Regions from separate parts of the Streptomyces spororaveus genome, predicted to be linked through region 2. Evidence: riboswitches for the same ligand, from Rfam matches in the RefSeq annotation. Region 2 holds a riboswitch; the other holds the start of a gene.
What was found. Region 2 has a riboswitch for ZMP and ZTP ahead of Sspor_RS10580 (bifunctional 5,10-methylenetetrahydrofolate dehydrogenase/5,10-methenyltetrahydrofolate cyclohydrolase). Riboswitches for the same ligand answer to the same signal wherever they lie in the genome.

Region 1 (19,827 bases), 1.8 Mb from region 2:
GGGTACTCGCGCAGCTTGCGCCACACCCCGTCCGAGCCCTGCTCGTAGAGCGCGAAGCCCTCGCAGAGCCACTCGGCGGCGTACTCGGCGAGGGTCGTGAACGCCAGGACCATCGCCTCCTCGGAGATCCCGTGGGCGACCGTGACATGCGGGTGGTACGGGAACGCCAGCTCGCGGTCGAGCGGCCCCTGGGGGTCGCGGACCTCGCTCTGGAGGCGGGTGCAGCCCGCGGCCCCTTCGGCGATCTTGACGAAGACGACCGGTGAGAGGGGCCGGAAGGTTCCCGTGCCGCCCAGCCGCATCCGGAAGGCCCGGAAGGCGGCCGCGACCTCGACCAGGTGGGCCCTGATCGCGGGGAGCCGGTCCGCCTCCACCTCGGTGGGCGGGACGAGGGTGACGTGCGTGGGGATGCCGTGCGCGGCAGCGTCCCCGAAGCCCGCGCGCAGCTCCTGGAGCTGGCTGCCGTAGGGCTCCGGGACCGCGATCGAAACGCCGAGCGTTACGGTCCCCACGTATCTCTCCTCCGCTTGTCGCTGTGGACTGCTGCCGCCCCAGTGTGGCGGCAGCACCCCCATTCGTGCCAGGGCTGACTTTCCGTAGGTGCGTTCGTCAGTGCTTGGCGGGCAGCAGACCGAGGCGGTCGTAGGCCTGCGCGAGCGTCTCGGCGGCGACCGCACGGGCCTTCTCCGCGCCCTTGGCCAGGATGGAGTCCAGCGTCTCGGGGTCGTCCAGGTATTCCTGGGTCCGCTTCTTGAACGGTGTGACGAAATCGACCATCACGCCGGCCAGGTCGGTCTTCAGCGCGCCGTAGCCCTTGCCCTCGTACCTGGCCTCCAGCTCGGCGATCGTCTCGCCCGTGAGGGTGGAGTAGATCGTGAGCAGATTGCTGACGCCGGGCTTCTTCTCGGAGTCGAAGCGGATCTCGGCCTCGGTGTCGGTGACCGCGCTCTTGATCTTCTTCTCGGTGACCTTGGGCTCGTCGAGGAGGTTGATCAGGCCCTTGGGGGACGACGCGGACTTCGACATCTTGATCGCCGGGTCCTGGAGGTCGTAGATCTTCGCGACCTCCTTGACGATGTGCGCCGCCGGGAGGGTGAAGGTCCGGCCGAACCGGCTGTTGAAGCGCTCGGCGAGGTCGCGGGTCAGCTCGATGTGCTGGCGCTGGTCCTCGCCGACCGGGACGGCGTTCGCCTGGTAGAGCAGGATGTCGGCGACCTGGAGGATCGGGTACGTGAAGAGGCCGACGCTGGCGCTGTTCACGCCGCCCTTGGCGGACTTGTCCTTGAACTGCGTCATCCGGCTGGCCTCGCCGAAGCCGGTGATGCAGTTCATCACCCAGCCGAGCTGCGCGTGCTCGGGCACGTGGCTCTGGACGAAGAGCGTGCAGCGCTCCGGGTCCAGGCCGGCGGCCAGCAGCTGGGCGGCGGAGAGGCGGGTGTTCGCGCGCAGGTCCTTCGGATCCTGCGGCATGGTGATCGCGTGCAGGTCGACGACCATGTAGAAGGCGTCGTGCGTCTCCTGCAGGGCGACGTACTGGCGGATGGCTCCGAGGTAGTTCCCGAGGTGGAACGAACCGGAGGTGGGCTGGATGCCGGAGAGCGCGCGAGGACGATCAGAAGCCATGGCTTCATTCTCTCAGGTGCGCGGACGGGCTCGGGCCCGCCGCCGGGCGCCGCCCGCACCCGCGCCTCGACCGCCGGGCGGGCCGGAAATCCAGCCCGGCCGGCGTGTGAGGCGCGGGGTCCGGGGCGGAGCCCCGGGAACGGTGCCGCGGGTCAGGACAGCGGGAGCCCAGGGGCCGGGAAGGCCGCCATCAGGTCCGTGACCTCCGCGCGGATCGCGGCGAGCGCCTGCTCGTCCCCCTTCGCGGCGGCGTCGACCGCGCGCGAGATCCAGTCCGCCACCACCGGCATGTGCTCCGTGGACAGCCCGCGCGACGTGAGCGACGGCGTACCGATCCGCACCCCCGAGGGATCGAACGGCTTGCGCGGGTCGAACGGCACCGTGTTGTAGTTCACGACGATCCCCGCCCGGTCCAGGGCCTTGGCCGCGACCTTGCCCGGCACGTCCTTGCCCGTCAGGTCGATCAGGATCAGGTGGTTGTCCGTACCGCCCGACACCAGGTCGAAGCCCCGCTCCAGCAGCGCCGCCGCCAGCGCCTTCGCGTTGGCGACGACCGCGTGCGCGTAGGCGGTGAAGGACGGCTGGGCCGCCTCGTGCAGGGCCACCGCGATACCGGCCGTCGTCTGGTTGTGCGGGCCGCCCTGGAGGCCCGGGAAGACCGCCTTGTCGATGGCCTTCGCGTGCTCCTCCCGGCACATCAGCATCGCGCCCCGCGGACCGCGCAGGGTCTTGTGCGTCGTGGTGGAGACGACGTCGACGTGGTCCGCGGGGGACGGGTGCGCGCCGCCCGCGATCAGGCCCGCGATGTGCGCTACGTCGGCGACCAGGATCGAGCCGGCCTCCCGCGCGATCTCCGCGAAGGCGGCGAAGTCGATCGTGCGCGGCAGGGCCGTACCGCCGCAGAAGATCAGCTTGGGCCGCTCGGCGAGGGCCTGCTCGCGCACCGCGTCGTAGTCGACGAGCCCGGTGTCGGCCCGGACGCCGTACTGGACGCCCCGGAACCAGGAGCCCGTCGCCGAGACGCCCCAGCCGTGGGTGAGGTGCCCGCCCATCGGCAGGGCCATGCCCATCACGGTGTCGCCGGGCTTCGCGAAGGCCAGGTACACGGCGAGGTTGGCGGGCGAACCGGAGTACGGCTGCACGTTGGCGTGGTCCACGCCGAACAGGCCCTTGGCCCGCTCGATCGCCAGCGCCTCGACGCGGTCGATGTTCTGCTGGCCCTCGTAGTAGCGGCGGCCGGGGTAGCCCTCGCTGTACTTGTTCTGCAGCACGGTGCCGGAGGCTTCGAGGACGGCCGCGGACACGTAGTTCTCGCTGGGGATCAGGCGCAGGGTCTGCGCCTGCAGGACTTCCTCCGCCGCGACGAAGGACGCCAGCTCGGGATCGGTGGAGAGAAGGGCGGGATGGCGGCTCGCGGACATGGCGGGCTCCTCCGGGGTCGATGTGATCGGTACCCCGCGAGGCCCAGGCGAGCGGCCCTGTATGCGGTCGAGCGCGCACGACTCCCCCGGAGTTGGTTCCCCGTACGCCAGTCGCCGTGCGTATCGGACACCTTAGCGGGCGCGCCGGGAGAGAGGTTTCTGCGTCCGCGATACGAGCGACGATAAGAAGGTGACGCCACCCTCGTCACCGCTGCACCGGCGCTCGACCGCGCCGGACGGACGATCGGAGACCCCGTGTCGACAACCGCTGATGCCATCCGCGCCGCGGACGCCCACAGTGCGCACAACTACCATCCGCTGCCCCTGGTCGTCGCGTCCGCGGAAGGCGCCTGGATGACCGATGTCGAGGGCCGTAGATACCTCGACATGCTCGCCGGGTACTCGGCCCTCAACTTCGGGCACGGCAACCGGCGTCTGATCGATGCCGCCCGCGCCCAGCTGGAACGGGTCACGCTCACCTCGCGCGCCTTCCACCACGACCGCTTCGCCGATTTCTGCACCGAGCTCGCCGCGCTGTGCGGCAAGGAGATGGTGCTCCCCATGAACACGGGGGCGGAGGCCGTGGAGACGGCGGTGAAGACCGCCCGCAAGTGGGGCTACGAGGTCAAGGGCGTCCCGGACGGGCACGCCAAGATCGTGGTCGCCGCGGACAACTTCCACGGGCGGACCACGACCATCGTCTCCTTCTCCACGGACCACGAGGCCCGCGACCACTTCGGCCCGTACACGCCGGGCTTCGAGATCGTCCCGTACGGGGATCTCACCGCGCTGGCCCACGCCGTCACCGAGAACACCGTGGCCGTGCTGCTGGAGCCGATCCAGGGCGAGGCGGGGGTGCTGGTGCCGCCCGCCGGGTACCTGAGCGGCGTACGGGAACTGACCCGCGAGCGGAACGTCCTCTTCATGGCGGACGAGATCCAGTCGGGGCTCGGGCGCACGGGGCGGACCTTCGCGTGCGAGCACGAGGGGGTCGTCCCGGACGTCTACATCCTCGGCAAGGCGCTCGGCGGCGGCGTGGTGCCGGTCTCCGCCGTCGTCGCCGACCGGGACGTGCTCGGGGTGTTCCGGCCCGGGGAGCACGGGTCCACCTTCGGCGGGAACCCGCTCGCGTGCGCCGTCGCCCTGGAGGTGATCGCGATGCTGCGGACCGGTGAGTTCCAGGGTCGCGCCACCGAGCTGGGCGAGCACCTGCACCGCGAGCTGAACCTGCTGGTCGGCGGGGGTGCGGTGACCGCCGTACGCGGCCGCGGGCTGTGGGCGGGCGTCGACATCGACCCCTCGCGGGGCACCGGCCGGGAGATCTCCGAGAAGCTGATGGAGCTCGGGGTGCTGGTGAAGGACACCCACGGCTCGACGATCCGGATCGCCCCGCCGCTGGTGATCAGCAAGGAGGACCTGGACTGGGGACTCGCCCAGCTCCGGTCGGTGCTCGGCGCGTAGCGAGCCCCCGTACCGCTCAGAGGATGACGTGGGGCAGGAAGCGGGCGTACTCGTCCGTGACCGGCCCCGCCGATTCGCGGATGCCGAGCCCCGCCGCCTCGTCCTCGACGACCCACGCGCCGAGCACCACCCGGTTGCCGTCGAAATCAGGCAGCGGGGCCAGGCCCTGGAAGCAGTACCGCTCGCCCTCCTCCGGTACGAACGGCTCGCCGCCCTCTCCCGGCTGGTGCAGGGTGACCCCCGCGCCCTCCCGGCCGAGGAGGGGCTTGGCCACGTAGCCGGCGGACCCGGGCTCGGCGAGCTCGCGCGGGCCGTCGAGGTAGGCGGGCAGCAGGTTGGGGTGCTCCGGGAAGAGCTCCCACAGGATCGCGAGGAGCGCCTTGTTGGACAGCAGCATCTTCCACAGGGGTTCGATCCAGCAGGTGGAGCCGGAGCCGCCGCCGTGGTCGTACGTGCCGAGGACCTGCGGGCCGAACTCGTCCGTGGCCAGCCACTCCCACGGGTAGAGCTTGAAGCAGGAGCGGATGAAGCGGAGCTTCTCGTCCACGAACCGGCCGGACAGGCTGTCCCAGCCGATCTGCTCGACGGACAGGGCCTGGGTATCCAGGCCGGCCTGCTCGGCGGTCTCCTGGAGGTAGGCGACCGTCATCAGGTCCTCGCCGAGCTCGTCGGTCTCGGAGTGCGCGAAGTGCAGCGGGCCGGGCGGGAGCAGCTCGGCCTGGCGCCGCCAGGCGTCGACCAGGCGCTCGTGGAGGGAGTTCCACTGGTCGGCGCCGGGGAAGCGGTCCTCCATCCAGAACCACTGGGGGCTGGCCGCCTCCACGAGGGAGGTGGGGGTGTCGGCGTTGTACTCCAGCATCTTGGCCGGGCCGCCGGTGCCGTCGTAGCGCAGGTCGAAGCGGCCGTAGAGGGACGGCTGTTCGGCGCGGCGCCGCCAGGACTCGGCGATCAGCGCGGCCAGCTTCGGGTCGGTGATGCCGAGGTCGGCGAAGCGGTCGTGCTCGACGATGTGCGCGGCCGCGGCCAGGCACATGGCGTGCAGCTCCTCGACGACGTTCTCCAGGGCCTCGACCTCGGGGAGCGAGAAGGAGTAGTACGCGCTCTCGTCCCAGTAGGGGCGCAGGGAGTCGTCGGGGTAGCGGGTCAGGGGGTAGATCAGCCCCTGTTCCTCGACGGTCTTCTGCCAGTCGGGGCGGGGCTCGATGGTGTGCCGCTGCATCGTCTCGGTCAGCCGCCGCTGGAGCCGGAGCTGGAGTGGCCGCCGATGCCGCCGCGGGTGACGGCGGACTTGTCGAAGCTGCCGCCGGCCACCTTGCCGGAGCTGACGTAGCCGCCGTAGTAGTAGGAGCCGGTGCCGCCGCTCTTGCAGTCCTTGTTGTTCAGGTGCTGCAGCGTGGACCGGGACGCACAGCGCCGGTCCGGTTCGTCGCTGCTGCCGCAGGCCACGAGCGTGGCGGCGAGCAGGCCCATGCCTCCGAGGGCCACGGCGCCGGAGCGCATGCGGCGCTGATTGGTGCTGCTGCTGTCCATGTCTGCTGTCCCCCTGGGGCCTCGCGTACTGCCGACAGACTAGAGCGGGGTCACCGGCCGATGGAATCCGGCCGCCGTGAGATCCGTGACCTAGAGTCAGTTCGTGCTCATTGGGATGATTTGCGCGCTGGGTGCGGCGGTCTGCTTCGGTACGGCGTCGGTTCTGCAGGCGGTCGCGGCGCGGGCGGCGGAGCCCGGTACCGGGTCCGGGGTGGACACGGCGCTGTTCCTGCGGGCCGTGCGGCAGTGGCGGTATCTCGCCGGTCTGGGCCTCGACGGAGCCGGCTTCGTGCTGCAGATCATCGCCCTGCGACACATCCCGATCTACGCGGTGGGGGCGGCGCTGGCGGCCAGCCTGGCGGTGACGGCGGTGGTCGCGGCGCGGCTGCTGCGCGTGCGGCTGTCCCGGATGGAGTGGGGCGCGGTGGCGGTGGTGTGCGCGGGGCTGCTGATGCTCGGGCTCTCCGCCGGGGAGGAGGGCACGGGGACCGGGTCGCTCGCGCTGGAGCTGGGGATGCTGGCGGTGGCGGGGCTGGTGCTGCTGGTCGGCGTGGTCGCGGGCCGGCTCCCGGACGGGCCGCGGGCGCTGGCCCTCGGCCTCGCGGCGGGAACGGGCTTCGGGGTGGTGGAGGTCTCGGTACGGCTCATCGACTCCCCCTGGGATCTGACCAACCCCGCCCTGTACGCCCTCCTGCTGGGCGGCGGCGCGGCCTTCCTGCTGCTGACCTCGGCCCTGGCGCGCGGCTCGGTGACGGTGGCGACGGCGGGCATGGTCCTCGGCGAGACGATCGGCCCGGCGGTGGTGGGCGTCGTCTGGCTCGGAGACAGCACCCGCGAGGGCCTGACCTGGCTGGCGGTGACCGGCTTCGCGGTCGCGGTGGCCGGCTCCCTGGCCCTGGCCCGCTTCGGCGAACCCCCGGCCCCGGCGGAGCGTTGAGGCGCTCCTTCAGCCCCGCCTGCGCTGGGGGCGCGGGGGTCCGGGGGCAGCGCCCCCGGCAACGGCGCCGCAGGTCACGGCAAGGCCGCCGCCAGGGCCGCCAGCGTCGGGGACCACGCACTGTCCGACGGAGTCCCGTAGCCCACCACCACCGCGTCCCGCGCGGGCAGCGCAACCGCCTCCGGGTGCCGGAACCGCCCCAGCCCGTGCAGGGCGAGGTCCTGCCAGGCCGCCGACTGCAGGACCGACCGTTCCAGCCCCTCCGGGAGGTCCAGCACCGCGTGCAGCCCCGCCGCGATCCCCGACACGCCCACCCGGTCCCCCACCGCCGCCACCAGCTCGTCCCGGCGCCGCCGGTACCGCAGCCGCATCCCCCGCACGTGCCGGTCGTAGGCCCCGGAGGCGATGAACTCGGCCAGCGTGAGCTGATCCAGCGCGCCGGAGGCCCACTCGGTCGGGCCCTTGGCGGCCAGCACCTCCTCCAGCAGCGCCGGCGGGACCACCATCCAGCCCATCCGCAGCCCGGGTGCCAGTGACTTGCTGGCCGTCCCGAGGTACACCACCCGGTCCGGGTCCAGTCCCTGCAGCGCCCCGACCGGCTGGCGGTCGTAGCGGAACTCCCCGTCGTAGTCGTCCTCCAAAATCAGTCCGCCCGTCGTGCGGGCCCAGTCGACCGCGGCCGCCCGCCGCTGCGGCGTCAGGGCGACACCCGTCGGGAACTGGTGCGCCGGGGTCAGCAGCACCGCGCCCGCCGCCGCGGTCAGCTCCCCCGTCCGGGCCCCCTGCGCGTCCACGTTCAGCGGCCGCGTCCGCAGCCCCGCCCGCACCAGCAGGTCCCGGTGGAAGTCCAGGCCGTACCCCTCCACCGCCACCTCCCGCACCCGTCGCGCCCGCAGTACGCCGGCCAGCAGCGTCAGCCCGTGCAGGAAGCCCGCGCACAGCACGATCCGTCCGGGGTCCGCGTACACCCCGCGCGCCCGCGCCAGGTATCCGGCCAGTGCCTGCCGCAGCTCGACGCGGCCGCGCGGGTCGACCGCGTACCCGAAGGCCTCGTTCGGCGCGTCGGTCAGCGCCCGCCGGGCGGCCGACAGCCAGGCCGCGCGCGGGAAGCCGCCCAGGTCCGGGGAGCCGGGGATCAGGCTGTACGCGGGTCCCTTGCGCGCGGGGCGCCGTACGGGGGCGGCCGCCGCCGCGGCCCGGCGCGGGCGGGCCCGTTCGGCGACGCGCGTGCCCGAGCCCTGGCGGGCCGTCAGCCAGCCCTCGGCGACGAGCTCGGCGTACGCCTCGGCGACCGTGTTCCGGGCGATGCCCAGGTCTGCGGCGAGGGTGCGCGAGGACGGCAGCCGGGTCCCGGCCGCCAGCCGCCCGCTGCGCGCGGCCTCGCGCAGGGCCTCGGTGAGCCCGGCCCGCAGGCCGCGGCCGGCGGTGAGGTCCAGGTGCAGGTCGGCACCGAAAGTGGCCCACGATTCCGTCATGGATATGGACCATATCGGTGGGCCGCATCACTCCTAGGGTGGATCACATGACGACCACACACGAACACGCCCCCGAGCACACCCCGCGCATGCAGATGGCGAAGCTCGCCCCCGAGGTCTACAAGGCCGTCCTCGCCCTGGAGATCGCCTCCAAGAAGGGTCTGGACCCCTCGCTGGTCGAGCTCGTCAAGATCCGCGCCTCCCAGATCAACCACTGCGCCTTCTGTCTCGACATGCACAGCAAGGACGCGATCGCCGCCGGTGAGAGCGTCGAGCGCATCGTCCAGCTGGGCGCCTGGGAGGAGTCGCGGCACTTCTACACCGAGAAGGAGCTCGCCGCGATCGAGTTCACCGAGGCCGTCACCGTCCTGACGGACGGCTTCGTGCCCGACGAGGTCTACGAGAAGGCCGCCAAGCAGTTCGAGGAGCGCGAGCTCGCCCAGCTGATCGCCGTCATCGCGACGATCAACGTCTGGAACCGCATCGGCGTCACCACCCGCCTGGTCCCGGGCCACTACACCCCGGGCATGTACAAGTAGGACCGGCCGTCGGCCGTCGTGGTCGTTCCGGCCTGAACGACTCCACGGCCGCCGTCGGGTTCGCGCGCACCGCCCATCCGCCGACGGCCGCAGGGCGCGACGGGCCGGATCACGCCGAAAGGCCCCGGCGCGGTGCGCCGGGGCCTTTCGGAAGAGCGGATCGGGTCGGGCGACCGGATCAGATCAGGCCGAGCTCGCGAACCGCGTCGCGCTCCTCCGCCAGCTCCTGGACGGAGGCGTCGATGCGGGTGCGGGAGAACTCGTTGATGTCCAGGCCCTGGACGATCTCGTACTTGCCGTCCTTGCAGGTGACGGGGAAGGAGGAGATCAGACCGGCCGGGACGCCGTAGGAGCCGTCCGACGGGATGCCCATCGAGGTCCAGTCGCCCTCGGCGGTGCCGTTGACCCAGGTGTGGACGTGGTCGATGGCGGCGTTGGCGGCCGAGGCGGCCGAGGACGCGCCACGGGCCTCGATGATCGCGGCGCCGCGCTTGGCGACGGTCGGGATGAAGGTGTCGGCCAGCCACAGCTCGTCGTTGACGACCTCGGCGGCGTTCTTGCCGGCGATCTCCGCGTGGAAGATGTCCGGGTACTGGGTCGCCGAGTGGTTGCCCCAGATGGTGAGGCGCTTGATGTCGGAGACGGTGCTGCCGGTCTTGGCGGCCAGCTGCGAGATCGCGCGGTTGTGGTCCAGGCGGGTCATCGCGGTGAAGCGCTCGGCCGGTACGTCCGGGGCGGCGGCCTGCGCGATGAGCGCGTTGGTGTTGGCCGGGTTGCCCACGACCAGGACCTTGATGTCGTCCGCGGCGTGCGCGTTGATGGCCTGGCCCTGCGGCTTGAAGATGCCGCCGTTGGCGGCGAGCAGGTCGCCGCGCTCCATGCCCTTGGTACGCGGGCGGGCGCCCACGAGCAGCGCGACGTTCGCACCGTCGAAGCCCTGGTTCGGGTCGTCGAAGATGTCGATGCCGGCGAGCAGCGGGAAGGCGCAGTCGTCGAGCTCCATGGCGGTGCCCTCAGCGGCCTTCATGCCCTGGGGGATCTCCAGAAGTCGGAGCTTGACCGGCACGTCCGCGCCGAGCAGGTGACCGGAAGCGATGCGGAAGAGCAGCGCGTAGCCGATCTGGCCGGCGGCGCCGGTGACGGTGACATTCACGGGAGTGCGGGTCATGGCCTTCTCCGTTAGACAGCTGGCGGTGGGGCGTCCCTGCCCCATGTGCTGGAGGACGCCGCTCCCCAGTAAATCTTGACGTGAAGAGACATCCGCGGTCAGGCTATCCGACCCGGGACCGGGCTAATCCCCGGGTCCCTGTGGTGCGCGGCACACGGACCCCGGCGTTCGAAGGTGCGAGCGGCCTCCGGACCGCTATTCGACCAGGAAGATCTGGCCCGTCCGGTGCCCCTCGATCGACTTGACGTAGGCGTTCGCCGCGCGGGCCACGGGCACGGCGTCGAAGCCCGCGAAGGTGTCCCCGTACGCATCGAGGGACTCCTCGAAGACGGTGGGACTGACGGCGTTGATCCGCTGCCGGCCGGGCAGTTCGACGGCGGCGGCGCGCACGAAGGCCTCGACGGCGCCGTTGACCAGGGACGCCACCGACCCGGTGAGCAGCGGCTCGCGGGCCAGGATGCCGGTGACCAGCGTGTACGAGGCGTGCGCGGGCAGGTGCCGGGCGCCCTGGCGGACCAGCTCGATCTGGCTGACGGCCTTGCCTTCGAGGCCGTCGCGGATGTCGTCCGTGGTCAGCTCGCCGAGCGGGCGCCACGGCACACTGCCGGCCGCGCTCGCCACGGCGTCGATCTCGCCCACCCGCCGCGCCGCCTCCTCGTACATCGCACGGACGGACTCCGGATCGGTGATGTCGACGTGGACGTCGGCGCCGGTGCGGGAGGCGGTGACGACTTGGTGGCCGCGCTCGCGCAGGGCCTCGTGGACCGCCCGGCCGAGGGTTCCGCGCGCGCCGATCAGCAGGACCTTCTTCGTCTTCGCGTTCATGGCACGAGCATCACCGGGACCTGACAGTTAAGTCCAGCTACCTCAGCTACAGCCATCGTTAAGATGAACTCATGCTCGATGTGAAGCGCATGGTCATCCTCCGGGACCTGGCGGAACACAGCCGGGTCACCGCCGTCGCCGACCTGCACGGGGTCACCCCCTCCGCCGTCTCCCAGCAGCTGCGCGCCCTGGAGGCCGAGGCCGGGGCCGCCCTCGTCGAGCGGGACGGGCGCGGGCTGCGCCTCACCGCCGCCGGCGTGGCGCTGGCCGCCGCGTGCGAGCCGGTGCTCGCGGCCCTGGAGCGGGCCGAGGGAGCGGTACGCGCCCTCGACACCGAGCTGAGCGGGGAGCTGGCCATCGGCTGCGCCCCCAGCGCCCTGGCCACGGTGGCCGCCCCGCTCGTCGCCGAGCTCGCCGTACGCCATCCCCGGCTGCGCCCCCGCATCGTGCAGGCCGACCCGGAGGAGGCCGTGCCGCGCCTGCGGCAGCGCCGCCTGGACCTGGCGGTGACCTACGCCTACCCGCTGCTCGGGGCCCCGCCGGCCGCCGGGACCACCGCGGTGCCGCTCTTCGACGACCCGCTGTGCCTGGCCCTGCCGCAGGCCCTGGTCCCCGCCTACGAGCGGGCCGGACTCGCCGCGCTGCGGGAGGACGCCTGGGTCTCGGCCCCGGCCCCGAGCAGCTGCCGCGAGATGCTGCTGCACGCCTGCCGGAACGCCGGATTCACCCCGCGCGTCGCGCACGAGTGCGCGGACCTGCGGTCCGGGCTGTGGCTCGTCGCCACCGGGCAGGCGGTGTCGATCCTGCCGAAGCTGCTGTGCGACGCCCCGCCGCCCGGCGTCGCCGTGCGGGAGCTTCCGGGCCCGGGGCGGACGCTGGACGTCCTGGTCCGGGCGGGCACGGAGACCCAGCCGGCCGTGGCGGCCACCCTGGCCGCACTGACGTCGCTCACGTAGTTCGCATCGCTCGCTTCGCTCACCGCACGGTGAAGCGGACCGCACTCTCCATGAAGGGGATCACGAGCCACGGCTTGGGCGCCGCCATCACCAGCGCGAGCAGCGTGATCGCCACGCCCAGCAGCCCGTACGTGATCATGTCCGTGAAGCGGGAGCGCACCGCGAGCATCCCGACCGAGGGCAGCACACGCCGCATCACCGCGGCCGCGATCAGCGCGACGCCGATGGCCAGGCAGCCGACCCGCGGGTACCCGAAGGCCGTGGCCAGCAGCCCGACCGCGGTCGCGGCGAGCACGCTGAGCATCGGCCACTGACGGGCCGGCGTGGACACGGCCCCGGGGACGGCGCGGCCGCTGCCCTCGGGCCGGGCGGTGTCCCGGGTGATGGAGGGGAAGCGGCGGGACCGGGCCGCCGCCTCGGCCCCAGCCGTGCCGGAAGGGGCCTGCGCGCCGGGCACGCCGGGCGTCGCGGGCGCGACCGGGGCGACGGGGGTGCCGTTCGCCCTGGCCGGGCCACCTCCCGCCGCGTTCTCCGCGTCCGGTTCAGCCTGCACTGGTGGTCCGTTCCGCCGCCTCGACGACGTTGACGAGGAGCTGGGCCCGGGTCATCGGGCCGACCCCGCCCGGGTTCGGCGAGATCCACGCGGCCACCTCGGCCACACCGGGGTGCACGTCGCCGACGATCTTCCCTTCGCCGTCGCGGCTGACGCCGACGTCGAGCACGGCCGCGCCCGGCTTCACGTCCTCCGGCTTGACCAGGTGCGGGACGCCGGCCGCCGCGACGATGATGTCCGCCTGGCGCAGCTGCGCGGACAGGTCGCGCGTACCGGTGTGGCAGAGCGTCACGGTGGCGTTCTCGGACTTGCGGGTCAGCAGCAGGCCGATGGAGCGCCCGACGGTGATCCCGCGGCCGAGGACCACGACGTGCGCGCCGTTGATGGCGACGTCGTGGTGGCGCAGCAGTTCGACGATCCCGTACGGGGTGCAGGGCAGCGGCCCCGGCTCGTTCAGCACCAGCCGGCCCAGCGACATGGGGTGCAGGCCGTCGGCGTCCTTCAGCGGATCCATCAGCTCCAGGACCCGGTTGGTGTCGATGCCCTTGGGGAGCGGGAGTTGGACGATGTAGCCGGTGCACTCCGGGTTGTCGTTGAGCTCCCGGACGACCGCCTCGATGTCCTCCTGGGAGGCGGTCCCGGGCAGTTCGCGCTGGATGGAGGCGATGCCGACCTCGGCGCAGTCCTTGTGCTTGCCGTTCACGTACCAGCGGCTGCCCGGATCGTCACCGACGAGGAGGGTGCCGAGGCCGGGGGTGATGCCCCGGGCCTTCAGGGCCGCCACACGGGCGGTCAGTTCGGACTTGATCGCTGCGGCGGTGGCCTTGCCATCGAGAATCTGGGCGGTCATGACCCCATCCTCCCGGATGAGGTGGCCCCGGTTCCAGTCAAGGCGCTCACAGGGGTTCAGCGTTCATTGCACTTGCACAACAAGTCACTGTCCGTACCCCAACCAACTGGACAAGCCCAGGCCCGTCGGACCACGATGAAACGACTGATGTGCCGCGGGCAGTGCCGGGGGGCGGGACCGCACCGTGCAGGATTCCTCCGCGCTCATGCCGTGCGTCCCCGCACTTCCACGGAGGAACACCCCAACATGAGCTTCGGCGAACCGCAGAACCCGTACGGTCAGCAGCCGCCGCAGGGCCAGCCCGGCTACGGCTACCCCCAGCAGGCACCCCAGGGCGTCCCGCCGCAGGGCGGCTACGGCTACCCGCAGCAGGCCCCGCAGAGCTACCCGGGCGCTCCCGCCGGATACCCGGGCGGATACCCCGGCGGCCCGGGCGGATACCCCGGGGCCCACATGGAGATGCCGGGCGGGGCGAAGGCGGCCCGCGTCATCCTCTTCATCGTGGGTGGCCTGCAGGTGCTGGGCGGCCTGTTCGTGATCATCGGCGGCGCCGTGTTCGCCGCGGTGCTCTCGGACTCCTCCAGCTCCAGCTCCTCCCAGGACGCCGGCGCCGCCGCCGGCACCGCGGGCGTCATCGTGGGCCTCGTCTTCATCGGGTTCGCCCTGTGGCCCATCCTGACCGCGGCCAAGATGGGCAAGGGCCGTGGCGGAGTGCGCGTCTCCGGCATCATCTACGGCTCGCTCCAGGTCCTCTTCGCCGTTTTCGGCATCGTGGTGAACCTGATCGCGTTCGGCGCGGCCGACAACACCACGGGCGGCGGCCTCACCGTCGTCTCCGTGCTGCCGTCGCTGGTCTCCCTCGCCCTCGGCCTCACGATCGTCATCGGTCTCGCCAAGGCCGGGGACTACTTCCGGCGTCCCCAGTACTGAGCCGTCCTGTACGCACACGGCGAAGGCCGCGACCCGCAGTGCGGGTCGCGGCCTTCGCCGTGTGCCGGGTGTGCCGGACTCAGTGGAAGAAGTGCCGGGTCCCGGTGAAGTACATGGTCACACCGGCCTTCTTCGCGGCCTCGACGACCAGCTCGTCACGGACCGAACCGCCCGGCTGGACCACGGCCTTGATACCCGCGGCCGTGAGGATCTCCAGCCCGTCCGGGAACGGGAAGAAGGCGTCGGACGCGGCGTACGAGCCCTGCGCGCGTTCGGCGCCCGCCCGCTCGACCGCGAGCTTCGCCGAGTCGACACGGTTGACCTGGCCCATGCCGACGCCGACCGAGGCACCGTCCTTGGCGAGCAGGATCGCGTTGGACTTGACGGCCCGGCAGGCCTTCCAGGCGAAGGCCAGCTCGGCGAGCTCCGCCGGGGACAGGGCGTCGCCGGTGGCCAGGGTCCAGTTGGCCGGGTCGTCGCCCTCGGCCTGGAAGACGTCCGACTGCTGGAGCAGCACGCCGCCGGAGACGGGCTTGAGGTCGCCCGGCTGGTGCGGGGTGCCGTCCACCTTCAGCACGCGGATGTTCTTCTTCTTGGCCAGGATCTCGACCGCGCCGTCCTCGTAGCCGGGGGCGGCGATGACCTCGGTGAAGATCTCCGCGACCTGCTCGGCGAGCTCGACGGTCACCGGGCGGTTGACGGCGATGACGCCGCCGAAGGCCGACAGCGGGTCGCAGGCGTGCGCCTTGCGGTGGGCCGCTGCGACGTCCGCGTCGACCGCGATGCCGCACGGGTTGGCGTGCTTGATGATCGCGACGCAGGGCTCTGCGTGGTCGTAGGCGGCGCGGCGCGCGGCCTCGGTGTCCACGTAGTTGTTGAAGGACATCTCCTTGCCGTGCAGCTGCTCGGCGTTGGCGAGTCCGCCCGGCTGACCGTCCGTGTAGAGGGCGGCGGCCTGGTGCGGGTTCTCGCCGTAGCGCAGGGTCGACTTGCGCTCCCAGGCGCCGGCCAGGAACTCGGGCAGCGCGCCGTCCTCGGACTCCGGGGCGTACGCGTTCGTGAACCACGAGGCGACGGCCACGTCGTACGCGGCGGTGTGCTGGAAGGCCTCCGCCGCGAGCCGCTTGCGGGCGGTGAGGTCGAAGCCGCCGCCCTGGGCCGCCGCGATGACGTCGGCGTAGCGGGCCGGGCTGGTAACGACCGCGACCGAGGGGTGGTTCTTGGCGGCGGCGCGGACCATCGACGGGCCGCCGATGTCGATCTGCTCCACGCACTCGTCGGGGGTGGCACCCGACTGGACGGTCGCGAGGAAGGGGTACAGGTTGACGACCACCAGGTCGAAGGGCTCGACGCCCAGCTCGGCGAGCTGGTTGCGGTGGTCCTCCAGACGCAGGTCGGCGAGGATGCCGGCGTGCACGCGCGGGTGCAGGGTCTTGACCCGGCCGTCGAGGCACTCGGGGAAGCCGGTCAGCTCCTCCACCTTGGTGACGGGCACCCCGGTGGCGGCGATCTTCGAGGCGGTGGACCCGGTGGAGACGAGCGCGACGCCCGCCTCGTGCAGCCCGCGGGCCAGCTCTTCCAGTCCCGTCTTGTCGTAGACGCTGATGAGCGCACGTCGGATCGGCCGCTGGTTCGTGGTCGGGTCGTTGCTCGCTGCGTTGTCTGCGGCGGTCACTGGATTGTTACCTTTCGTCCCTCAATGCGGTAGCCGTGCCGGGCCAGACGCCCCACGACATCGACGAGCAGCTGGCGCTCGACTTCCTTGATGCGCTCGTGGAGAGCGGCTTCGTCGTCCTCGTCCCGGACCTCGACCACACCCTGGGCGATGATCGGACCGGTGTCCACGCCGCCGTCCACGAAGTGGACCGTGCAGCCGGTGACCTTCGCGCCGTAGGCGAGGGTGTCCCGTACGCCGTGCGCGCCGGGGAAGGCGGGGAGGAGGGCGGGGTGGGTGTTGATGAACCGGCCGCCGAAGCGGTCGATGAACGCCTTGCCCACGATCTTCATGAATCCTGCGGACACCACGAGGTCCGGCGCGTGGGCGTCGGTCGCCTCGGTGAGGGCGACATCCCACTCCTCGCGGCTGCCGTAGCCCTTGACCGGGCAGACGAAGGTGGGGATCCCGGCCTTCTCCGCCCGCTCCAGGCCGGCGATGTTCTCGCGGTCGGCCCCCACGGCGACGACTTCGGCGCCGAAGCCCTCGGATCCGCCGGGGTGGGCGTCGATGGCATCGAGCAGGGCCTGGAGGTTGGTGCCGGAACCGGAGACCAGCACGACCAGGCGGGAGGTGGCCATGGGAGGCCCTTTCTCGCGGGGTTGCGGTGTTCGTCTTGTGTGGTCATACGAAACTTCGGGGTACCGATATATGGGGAACCATACGAAGCCACCGACCGCCTGCAACGATACCGGTACACCGGACAGCCCCCGAGGGACGGGGGGACGGCCGGGCGGTAGCGTCTGGCCTACGAGCCGCAAACTGGCCTCACCTCGCCACGACGTCCCCGCGACGTCCCTGACACAGGGGAAGAAACACACCCGATGCCGGACCGCCGTCAGCCCGACTCCCCGACCGACGACAACCCCTTCGCGGCCCCGCCGGAAGGCCGGCCCGACCAGCCGTGGCAGCCGCGCGGCGGCGGTGGCGGGAACGGCGACGGCCCGAAGGACTCGGACGGCCAGCGGGGTCCGGCACGCTGGGACCCGACGGACCCGATCCAGCGGCGCGCCCGCTACGCGCTGCTGGCCGGCATGTGGGGCTTCTTCTTCGCGATCTTCCAGATCCCGTCGGTCGGGCTGCTGCTCGGGGCCCTCGCCATCTACTGGGGCATCAGCGCGCTGCGCGGCAAGCCCGCCCCGGCGACCGCCGAGGGCGCCCCGGCGGCGCCGGCGGCCCCGTCCGGCCTGGACGCCCTGGGCCCGGCGGCCCGCCCCCAGCGCACGGCGGCGGTGAGCGGCCTGGTCACGGCGTCGCTGGCGATCCTGCTGGCGTTCGGCTCGTACGCCCTGCAGCTGTCCTACAAGGACTTCTACGTCTGCCGCGACGACGCCCTCACCAAGTCGGCGGAACTCCAGTGCAACACCCTCCTCCCGGACAACCTGGTGGGCGACGTCCTGAAGGTCCGCCAGTAACCCCCCACCCACCCCCACTTGCCCCCGCAGCCCCGCCGACCCTGAAGGCACGGGGCCCGGGCCGGCCCCCCAGCGGCCTGAGCCGCGCCCTCTCCAGCCCCACCGACGCTTGAGGCGCGGGGCCCGAGGCGGAGCCCCAGCGGCCCTGAGCCCCGGCAGCCCTGCGCCGCCCCCTCCAGCCCCGCCGGCGTTTGAGGCGCGGGGCCCGAGGCGGAGCCCCAGCGACCCTGAGCCCCGGCAGCCCTGCGCCGCCCCCTCCAGCCCCGCCGGCGTTTGAGGCGCGGGGTCTGGGGCGGAGCCCCAGCAACCCTGAGCCCCGGCAGCCCTGCGCCGCCCCCTCCAGCCCCGCCGGCGTTTGAGGCGCGGGGTCTGGGGCGGAGCCCCAGCAACCCTGAGCCCCGGCAGCCCTGCGCCGCCCCCTCCAGCCCCGCCGGCGTTTGAGGCGCGGGGTCTGGGGCGGAGCCCCAGCGGCGGTGCCGCACCCGCGCCACCCGAACGGCCTACTCCGGCGGCGGCTTCCGCCGGGCCAGCACCCGTGCCCCGACCACCGGCGGAGCCAGCGGCACCGACACCGGCCCCGGCCCCGCCGCCCCGGCCGCCAGCAGGCCGGGATCCAGGTCCAGATCCAGCGCGGACACCACGGTCACGGCCCGCCGCCCCCGCACCACAGCCCCGGCCCCGGCCCCGGCCCCGGCCTCAGGCCCAACAGGCCCGACGGGCCCGACCGCCACCACCGGAACCGCCGGAGGCTCCGGCGGCGACCCCGCCATGTCCGGGACCAGCGCCCCCGCGGCCTTCCGCAGTGCCGCCCACCGAATCTCCCGCACCCCGCTGTCGTGCCACCTGTCGTCCACGCCCACCACCCCGTCGCCGTCGGCCTCGGCATCGCCATCGGCGCCCCCCACCGCCGGCCCGATCGCCGGCCGGGTCCGCCACGCGTGCACCGCCACCGCCACCGGCACGGCCAGCACCGCCGTCCAGGCGAAGGCCGCCACCCCGGTGGTCCACCACACCGGCCCGAATTCCGACAGCCGCCGCGACCCCAGCGGCCCCGCCGAGGCCGCCGAGAGCCCGGCCATCGCCAGCCCGCACACCACCGCGCCGAGGGCGGCGGTGAGCGCGGTCTCCCCGTACGAGACCTCGCGCGCCCGGCGGACCGCGAACCAGCCCACCGCGAGCCCGGCGACCACCGGCACTCCGGCGGCCGCCCAGGTCAGCGGGGTTCCGGGCCCCTCGGCCGGGAGCGCGGCCAGCAGCGGGAAGCGGGGCAGTGCGGGCGCGCCCGGGAAGCCGAGCGGGGTGGCCGTCACGCCGGCGCCCAGGGCGAAGCCGGGCCCGAGCGCGTAGGCCGCGCCCCAGACCATCGCGTTGGGGATCAAGGCGAGCGCGAGCAGCAGGACGGCGAAGCGGCCCGACCACACCCCGGTCAGCGACAGGAACGAGGCCTGGACCTCGGCGCCGTGCCACGCGAGCGAGGCGCCGACCACGAGCGCGCCACCGCCCAGGAGTACCAGGGCACCGCCCGCACCCGCCCGGAGCGCGAGCGCGTACCGGGGGCGCGCGGCCGCCTTCCGTACGCCCCCCGGCAGCCAGGACGGCAACGGCCCGAGCGGGCGTCCCCGGGCTCCCCACACCCCGCCGGCGGCGGCGAGTACGGCCACCAGCGGGATGTGCCAGGCCGCGCTGATGGGGTCGGCCGACATGGGGCCGCCGGCGGCGTACACCGTGACGAGGGCCCCGACGGCGAGATAGCCGCAGAGCACGGCCGAGAGCACGGCTCCGGCGGGCAGCACCTCCTCGTCGTCCTCCTCGGCGGCGCTCCCCAGCCGGGCGGCCCGCCGCATGAGCAGCACGGGCAGTGCGACGAGGAGCAGGGGAGTCATCCCGACGGGTGCGGGGAGGCCGGACAGGGTGTCGTAGCGCACCAGCTCCGTCCCGTGGGCGAGCAGCCACAGTCCGGCGGCGAGGTGCAGGGCCCCGCCGGGGCCGCTGTCGGGGTAGGGGGAGCTGATCCACAGCACGATGACGAGCACGGCGAGGAAGCCGAGCCCGAGTCCGGCCGCCACGGCGCCGCCCACGACGCATGCGGCGGCGGCCGGTGAACGGCGCCGCACTCCGGCTCGCGGGGCCGCTGACAACGGGGTCCCGCGTTCGGTCACTTGGGTCACCCCGCCATGGTGCCAACGACACGCGCTATGAACGGGTAACAGGCGAATGCCCGTGGTGTCGCTCAATATACGTTTATGTACTTTTTCGCCCAGAGCTGCCGGTTTGCGGGGAGTGTGGCATGACACGAAGCGTCGAGACGACCTCCCCAGAGGACTCGGAGCTGAGCCTGCCCACCCCCAAGGAGCGCCGCAGGCTGCGCGAGGCGGCGGAACTGACACACGATGAGGTCGCGGCGGCGGTAGGAGTCACCGTGTCGACCGT
Region 2 (7,801 bases):
AACCAGTCCACCCCGCCCCGCCACGCCGTCGTCATAGGCGGCAGTCTGGCCGGCCTCCTCGCGGCCGCCGTCCTCGCCGAGCACGCCACGGTCACCGTCATCGACGCCGACCCGCTGCCCGAGGGTCCGGCCCCGCGCCGTGGACTCCCGCAGGCCCGGCACACCCACCTCCTGTGGTCGGGCGGTGCCCGGGCCATCGAGCGGATCCTGCCCGGCATCACCGACGACTGGACGAAGGCGGGGGCCATCCGCCGCAGCCTGCCCACCGACCTGGTCACCATGACCGCCCAGGGATGGATCCCGCGCTGCGGGGAGAAGCAGTTCAACATCTCCTGCAGCCGGGACCTCCTCGACTCGGTCGTCCGCGCCCGGGTGACCGCCCTGAAGGGCGTCACCACGCTCCAGCGCAGCCGGGTACGCGCCCTGGAGGGCACGGCCTCCCGGGTCACCGGCGTCCTGGTCGACACCCCGGACGAAGAGGGCCGGCTGCTGGCCGCCGACCTCGTGGTCGACGCGAGCGGCCGCGGCTCGCGCGCCCGGATCTGGCTCCAGGCCCTCGGCGTCACCGGGATCCGGCAGGCCGAGGTCGACTCGGGCCTCGTCTACGCGACGAGGATCTTCGAAGCCCCGGCCGGGGCCCACGAGATGGGCTTCCCCATCGTCAACGTCCAGTCGGACCCCCGGGTGCCCGTCCCGGGCCAGACGGCCACGATCGTGCCCATCGAGAACGGCCAGTGGCAGGCCACCCTCTCCGGGACCCGCGGCGGCCGGCCGACCGACGACCCCGACGCGTTCATCCCGTTCGCCAAGGCCGTCCGCGACCCGATCGTCGGTGAGCTCCTGGAGGGCCGCAAGCCCCTGACGGACGTCGCCGTCACGAAGGGCACCGCCAACCGCCGGATCTACTTCGAGAAGGCCGAGCTGCCCGACGGCTTCTTCGCCGTCGGTGACTCCGTCGCCACCTTCAACCCGCTCTACGGCCAGGGCATGACCGTCGCGGCCCAGGGCCTGCTGGCCGTACGCACCCTGCTGCGGGCGAAGGGCCTGGAGCACCCGGGGATCGGCCGTGAGGCGCAGCGCGTCATCGCGCCCCAGGTCAGCACCGCCTGGGAGCTCGCCACGTCGCAGGACATCCTGTACCCGGGGGCCACCGGGATGAAGCCGCGCGCCGGCGCCGGCCTGCTCAACGGGTACGTCAGCAGGCTGATGACGGGAGCCACCACCGACGAGGCGCTCACCGCCGCCCTGTTCAAGGTCCTCACCATGAGCACGGCACCCACCCACTGGCTCCACCCGTCGGTGGTCTGGCACGTCCTGCGCGCCTCGGACCAGGGCGCGCTGAAGGCGCCGCCGCTCACCTCCGCCGAGCGGGCCGTCGCCGGGCTCGACCGGGCGCCCGGCAGGACGCCCGACACGACGCCCGGTACGACGCCCAACGCGACGCCCGGCACCGGCACCCCCGCGGGCGCGCCCGCCTCCACCGGCCCGTCGGCGGACCCGGTCGGTCCCGCCGACGCCGTCGGACAGGCCCGATGAGCGGCAGGCTCCTGCCGCTCCTGCCCGCGTCCCTGATGGTCCTGGCGCTGCTGATCAAGCTGCCGAAGCTGCGCGGGGACCGGGACCGGCCGCTGAACCGGACGGCGTGCGCGCTCCTCGCCGTCGGGGCACCCATCAACTTCCTCGCATCGCCTTCGACCATCGCCGCCGTCAACCGCCACACCGGCGTGGTCAACTTCTCCGCGCCCCTGGTGTTCGGCCTGTGCACGGTGTTCTCCGGGCTGTGCGTCGTCCTGGTCCTGCAGTGGCGCGGCGGGCCGCCCGCGGCCGTGCGCCGGGCCACCCGGCTGACCACGGCCCTGTTCGGCGCGGCGACCGCGGCCATCGTCGTCCTGTTCGTGGTCGGCGACGCGCCGGTGGAACGGCTCCAGGACCTGGACACGTACTACGCGACGACGCCCTGGATCCGCGAGATGATCGTCTGCTTCCTCCTGGCGCACACCCTGGGCACCTCGGCGCTGACCTGGCTGTGCGGCAAGTGGCTGACGTGTGCGGACCGGGCCATGCGCCCGCTGCGCACGGGACTGGCTCTGATCGTCGTCGCCGGGCTGATGGACCTGGCCTACCTGGCCGCCAAGTGGGCCTCGGTCGTGGCCCGCTGGACCGGCCACGACCTGGTGTACCTGTCCACGGACGTGGCGCCGCCCCTGGCCGGGGCCGCCGGGCTGCTGCTCGGTGCCGGATTCGTCGTGCCGCTGGTCGGCGGGTCGGCGACGTGGCTGGCCCTGAGCCAGTACCGCCGGCTGCGCCCGCTGTGGAAGGCGCTGCGCGGGTTCGCCGCGACGCAGGGCCGGACCGTCCCCCTGGCCTGGTGGTCACCGGTGGGGATCCGGCTGATCCACCGCGAGTCGGTCATCGACGACGGCATCCTGGCGCTGGCCGGCTGGTTCGACCCCCGGGTGCACGGCGCCGCGTACGAGGCCGCCCTGGGCCGGGGCATGAGCGAGGCGCATGCCGCCACGGTCGCGGACGCGGCCGTCCTGGCGGCCGCGAGCCGCCTCAAGGCCGCCGCCGCCCGCGGATCCGGGCCGGGGCCGGCCGCGATACCGCAGCCGTACCGCCTGGGCCGCCGGCCCCTGACCGCCCTGGCCCACGCCCTCCGTACCTCCGACATCGTCGCGGCGGCCCGTGAGGCGGCCACCGCCGGCATCCCGGACCCGCAGCCGGCCCCGCAGCCCGGCCCGGTCGGCGCCTGAGCCGCACGCGGCCCGCCCGGGCGTCCGGACCGGCCCCCGGAACGCGCGACGCCCCGGACCGGGACGGTCCGGGGCGTGCGGGCGCGTGCGCGTACGTCGTACGCGGGATCCGCGCGCGGTGGGATCAGAGCTCCGCGAGGTCCAGCCCGGCCTGCGCGGCGGCCGCCTGCACGGTCTGCTCCAGCAGGACGGCGATGGTCATCGGGCCGACACCGCCCGGCACCGGGGTGATCAGCGAGGCGCGGGCGGCCGCCGACTCGAAGTGCACGTCGCCGACGTTGCCCTCGTTGTACCCGGCGTCCAGGACGACCGCGCCCGGCTTGATGTCCTCGCCCCGGATGAACTCGGCCTTGCCGACGGCGGCGACCAGCACGTCCGCCTGGCGCACGATCGAGGGAAGGTCCTGGGTCCGCGAGTGACAGTAGGTGACGGTGGCGTTCTGCTCCAGCAGCAGCATCCCGGCCGGCTTGCCGAGGATCGCGCTGCGGCCGACGACGACGGCGTGCTTGCCGGTCAGGTCCACGTCGTAGGCGGCGAGCAGGCGCATGATGCCGCCGGGGGTGCAGGAGACGAAGCCCGGCAGCCCGAAGCCCATGGCGGCGAAGGAGTGCATGGTGACCCCGTCGACGTCCTTGCCCGGGGCGATGGCCTCGAAGGCGGCGCGCTCGTCGATGTGGTGCGGGACGGGGTGCTGGAGCAGGATGCCGCTGATCTGCGGGTCCTCGGAGAGCGCGGTGAGGGTGGCCACCAGCTCCTCGGTGGTGGTCCCGGCCGGCAGCTCGACGTGGCGGGAGGTGATCCCAGCCTTGGCACAGCGGTTCTGCTTCATGCGGACGTAGGTCACGGAGGCCGGGTCCTCGCCGACCAGCACGGTCGCGAGGCACGGCGCGGTACCGGTGCGCTCGGTGATCTTCGCCGCGTAGGCGGCGGTCTGCTCCGAGATGCGGCGGGCGAGGGCCGTGCCGTCCATCAGCCGGGCGGAGCCCGCGGCGGGGGCAGGGGCAGTCTGGGCAGTCGTCACGGGGTCTCCTGAACGTCGCTGCGGATCGCGGTTCGCCCAGGCGCGCGGCAGCGGGCGTACCAAAGGTCCACAGGTACGCCGGGCCGCTCCCCGGTGGTGATCCACCCGAACGCCAGTCACGGCCCGCCGACCACTGTAGTCGACATATCCGGTGGTTGTCGGGCGTCCGACCTGGGACGATCAATGCATGACGCGTACTTTCGACCATCTTGTCGCCGAAGCCGAGTCCGTCTCCGTGGACGGCTGGGACTTCTCCTGGCTCGACGGCCGGGCCACCGAGCAGCGCCCCTCCTGGGGCTACCAGCGGCTGATGGGCGAGCGCCTGGCCACGGTCCGGTCCGCGCTGGACATCCAGACCGGCGGCGGAGAGGTCCTGGCCGGGTGCGCCCCGCTGCCGCCGCTGACGGCGGCCACCGAGTCCTGGCCGCCCAACGTCGAGAAGGCGACGCGGCTGCTGCACCCGCTGGGCGCGGTGGTCGTCGCCGACGCCGACGAGCCGCCGCTGCCCTTCGGCGACGCGGCCTTCGAGCTGGTGACCAGCCGGCACCCGGTGACCATCTGGTGGGAGGAGATCGCACGGGTGCTGACGCCGGGCGGCAGCTACCTCTCGCAGCAGGTCGGTCCGGCGAGCGTCTTCGAGCTCGTCGAGTACTTCCTCGGCCCGCAGCCGGAGGAGGTCCGGCGCGGCCGGCACCCCGACGACGCGGTCGCCGACGCCACCGCGGCCGGCCTCGAAGTCCTCGATCTGCGCTCCGAACGACTGCGCACGGAGTTCCACGACATCGGAGCCGTGATCTACTTTCTACGGAAGGTGATCTGGATGGTGCCCGGCTTCACGGTCGGGCAGTACCGGGACCGGCTGCGTGAGCTCCACGAACAGATCGAACGCGAAGGTCCGTTCGTCGCTCACACCGCCCGCTTCCTCATCGAAGCCCGTAAAACGGGCTGACCTGAAGGGCGGACGGATCTGCGCCGGATCGGGTTGCGCGGCCACAGCGTGGCGCAGGTCACTCAATTCAGCGCGTAACGAATCGACTCGGGCATGCGATGAACCGACAGGTGTCCTCGCGCGGCCCGGAATACAGACCCCCCTCGGGTCTGTTTCCCGAGTTCGCGCGATGATGTCCCGCCCACCCTTATCTGTTCGCAACGAGAGGCTCCTTGTGTCGCTCAGCCCGTCCCGTACGTTCCCTCCGGAGATCGCCGAATCCGAGGCCCTTGTCGCGCTCGTCGAGCGCGGCCGCGAGCAGGGTCACATCAACGGTGACGACGTGCGCCAGGCCTTCGAGGCCGGCCGCATCCCGGTGGACCAGTGGAAGCGGGTCCTGCGCAGCCTGAACCAGGTCCTGGACGAGGAGGGTGTCGCCCTTCACGTCAGCGCGGCCCCCGCCACCAAGGCCGCCGCCAAGAAGCCCCGCAAGGCTGCCGCCGCACCGGCCCGCACCGTGGCCAAGAAGGCCACCGCCGCGCCGCGCCCCATCGGCGCCCGCAAGACCGCGGCGACCACCGCGGCCACGGCCACCGCCACGGCGATATCCGCTTCGTCGGCCGCCGCCACCGAGGACGAGGCGTCGGCCGAGGCCGCCGCCGAGCCGAAGAAGCGCACGGTCAAGAAGACCGCCGCCAAGAAGACCGCCGTGAAGAAGACCGCGGCGAAGAAGACCAGCGCCAAGGACGCCGACGAGGGCGAGACCCCCGTCGTCGAGGGCGAGGACTGGGCTGCCGAGGACCTCGCCGACGAGGCCGAGGAGGAGGCTCCCAAGGCCGGCGGCACCCAGGGCTTCGTCCTGTCCGACGACGACGAGGACGACGCCCCGGCGCAGACGGTCATGGTGGCCGGTGCCACCGCCGACCCCGTCAAGGACTACCTCAAGCTCATCGGCAAGGTGCCGCTCCTCAACGCCGAGCAGGAGGTGGAGCTCGCCAAGCGCATCGAGGCGGGTCTGTTCTCCGAGTACAAGCTCGAAGAGGAGGAGGACCACAAGCCCGCCTTCAAGCGCGAGCTGGAGATCCTGGTCGAGGACGGCCGCCGCGCGAAGAACCACCTGCTGGAGGCCAACCTCCGCCTCGTGGTCTCCCTCGCCAAGCGCTACACCGGCCGCGGCATGCTCTTCCTGGACCTGATCCAGGAGGGCAACGTCGGCCTGATCCGCGCCGTGGAGAAGTTCGACTACACCAAGGGCTTCAAGTTCTCCACGTATGCGACCTGGTGGATCCGGCAGGCGATCACGCGTGCCATGGCCGACCAGTCGCGCACCATCCGCATCCCCGTGCACATGGTCGAGATCATCAACAAGCTCGCCCGCGTGCAGCGCCAGATGCTCCAGGACCTGGGCCGTGAGCCCACCCCGGAGGAGCTGGGCAAGGAACTCGACATGACCCCCGAGAAGGTCATCGAGGTGCAGAAGTACGGCCGCGAGCCGATCTCCCTGCACACCCCCCTGGGTGAGGAGGGCGACAGCGAGTTCGGTGACCTCATCGAGGACTCCGAGGCGGTCGTCCCGGCGGACGCGGTCTCCTTCACCTTCCTCCAGGAGCAGCTCCAGTCCATCCTGGGCACGCTCTCGGAGCGCGAGGCGGGCGTGGTCTCCATGCGTTACGGCCTCAACGACGGCCAGCCGAAGACCCTGGACGAGATCGGCCGCGTGTACGGGGTCACCCGTGAGCGCATCCGCCAGATCGAGTCCAAGACCATGTCGAAGCTGCGCCACCCGTCGCGTTCGCAGGTGCTGCGCGACTACCTCGACTGAGTCGGTCTCCACCAGGACGCCCCCGACCCGCGCATCCGCGGGTCGGGGGCGTCCTGCGTCCCGTCGAGGCCGGGCCCGGTCAGGTCAGGTCAGGTCAGGTCAGGTCAGGTCAACCGGAAGACCGGCTCCCTGGGGGTGAACGGCAGGGAGGCGCCCCGGGGGATCAGGCAGGCGTGTTCGCGCCGGATGCGCAGGGTGTCGCACCCGCCGTCCGTGATCACCAGCACCGGGGCCCCGGGCGGGAAGTCCTCCGCCCGCTGATGTCCCCGCGGGCCTTCAGGTTTCGAGGAGGTGCTTGAGCTTCGCCTCGCCGCGGGGCATCTCCTTGCGGACCATGGGCCTGACCACGAGGGGTACGAGGGCCCGGCCCACCCCGTGGCCCTCGAAGTCGACGTCCAGGGTGAGGCGGGAGCGGGCGCCGCCGTCGAGTGGTTCGACGGTGCCCCGCACATCGGGTCGTACCGGCCCGTCCACGCCGTGCACGTGCCAGCTCCTCGGCGGGTCGAGCTCCACGAACTCCAGGGTCGTGGGGACCCGCCGGCGGCCGATCTGCCGGGTGACGAGGATCAGCGAACCGACGTGCACGGGGAGAGCGCCGATCGGGACGGCGGACACGGCGCTGTCCTGCCACTCCGGCAGGTGCGTGGGATCCGTCAGGTACGCGTAGACGTCCTCGGGCCTGCGGTCGATGTCGATGCTCTTCCTCATCGCGGACATGGTGACCCCTTGAAGCCCCCTGGGCGGCCCCTCCGTCCACGCTACTCCGCGGGTGACGCTGCGGCGCGGTGCTTCTTCGCGGACATGGCGGCGTAGACGAGGACGCCCGCGAAGAGGAAGAGCACGCCCTGGTAGACGGCCGCGTAGCCGGAGCCGGCGACCAGCCACATGGAGAAGCCGAAGGCGAGGGCGGCGAGGACGCCGTCGCGGGCCAGCCGGCCGGGGTGGACCCGCTCGCGCTGCCCGGAGAGCAGGAAGTAGATCTGCGCGGCGGTGGCCAGCAGGTAGGGGACGGTCGCCGTGAAGGTGGTGATCAGGACCAGGCTCTCGAAGACGCCCTGGGTGCCGGCCGTGTAGTTGTAAACGGTGAGGGCGGAGGCCAGGGCGACGGTGACGATCACGCCGACGACGGGGACGCCGCGCTTCTTCGTCTCGAAGGCCTTCGGGAAGAGCCCGTCCTTGGCGGCGGCGTACGGGGTCTGCGCGCTGAGCAGGGTCCAGCCGTTGAGGGCGCCGAGCATCGAGATCACGGCGGCGCAGGCGACCACGGTGCCGCCCCA

Region 1: another riboswitch for ZMP and ZTP. It lies ahead of glyA (serine hydroxymethyltransferase); the one in region 2 lies ahead of Sspor_RS10580 (bifunctional 5,10-methylenetetrahydrofolate dehydrogenase/5,10-methenyltetrahydrofolate cyclohydrolase).

What each region holds. Positions count from the first base shown of each region.
Region 1 is NZ_BNED01000005.1:3,535,096-3,554,922, forward strand. Features, by position in the region: gene Sspor_RS18070 (2'-5' RNA ligase family protein) at 1-512, opposite strand, end outside; gene trpS (tryptophan--tRNA ligase) at 610-1,623, opposite strand; gene glyA (serine hydroxymethyltransferase) at 1,776-3,044, opposite strand; ZMP/ZTP riboswitch at 3,079-3,169, opposite strand; gene rocD (ornithine--oxo-acid transaminase) at 3,300-4,505, shown strand; gene Sspor_RS18090 (glutathionylspermidine synthase family protein) at 4,522-5,724, opposite strand; gene Sspor_RS18095 (hypothetical protein) at 5,733-6,035, opposite strand; gene Sspor_RS18100 (DMT family protein) at 6,151-6,972, shown strand; gene pdxR (MocR-like pyridoxine biosynthesis transcription factor PdxR) at 7,047-8,447, opposite strand; gene Sspor_RS18110 (carboxymuconolactone decarboxylase family protein) at 8,495-8,986, shown strand; gene Sspor_RS18115 (malate dehydrogenase) at 9,165-10,154, opposite strand; gene Sspor_RS18120 (short chain dehydrogenase) at 10,350-10,979, opposite strand; gene Sspor_RS18125 (LysR family transcriptional regulator) at 11,051-11,935, shown strand; gene Sspor_RS18130 (DUF3017 domain-containing protein) at 11,955-12,488, opposite strand; gene Sspor_RS18135 (bifunctional methylenetetrahydrofolate dehydrogenase/methenyltetrahydrofolate cyclohydrolase) at 12,478-13,338, opposite strand; gene Sspor_RS18140 (hypothetical protein) at 13,585-14,268, shown strand; gene purH (bifunctional phosphoribosylaminoimidazolecarboxamide formyltransferase/IMP cyclohydrolase) at 14,348-15,943, opposite strand; gene purN (phosphoribosylglycinamide formyltransferase) at 15,940-16,563, opposite strand; gene Sspor_RS18155 (hypothetical protein) at 16,807-17,397, shown strand; gene Sspor_RS18160 (cell division protein PerM) at 17,898-19,565, opposite strand; gene Sspor_RS18165 (helix-turn-helix domain-containing protein) at 19,685-19,827, shown strand, end outside.
Region 2 is NZ_BNED01000005.1:1,724,488-1,732,288, forward strand. Features, by position in the region: gene Sspor_RS10570 (NAD(P)/FAD-dependent oxidoreductase) at 1-1,536, shown strand, start outside; gene Sspor_RS10575 (MAB_1171c family putative transporter) at 1,533-2,753, shown strand; gene Sspor_RS10580 (bifunctional 5,10-methylenetetrahydrofolate dehydrogenase/5,10-methenyltetrahydrofolate cyclohydrolase) at 2,878-3,723, opposite strand; ZMP/ZTP riboswitch at 3,802-3,904, opposite strand; gene Sspor_RS10585 (class I SAM-dependent methyltransferase) at 3,962-4,723, shown strand; gene Sspor_RS10590 (RNA polymerase sigma factor) at 4,938-6,524, shown strand; gene Sspor_RS41070 (hypothetical protein) at 6,629-6,751, opposite strand; gene Sspor_RS10595 (SRPBCC family protein) at 6,801-7,241, opposite strand; gene Sspor_RS10600 (amino acid permease) at 7,283-7,801, opposite strand, start outside.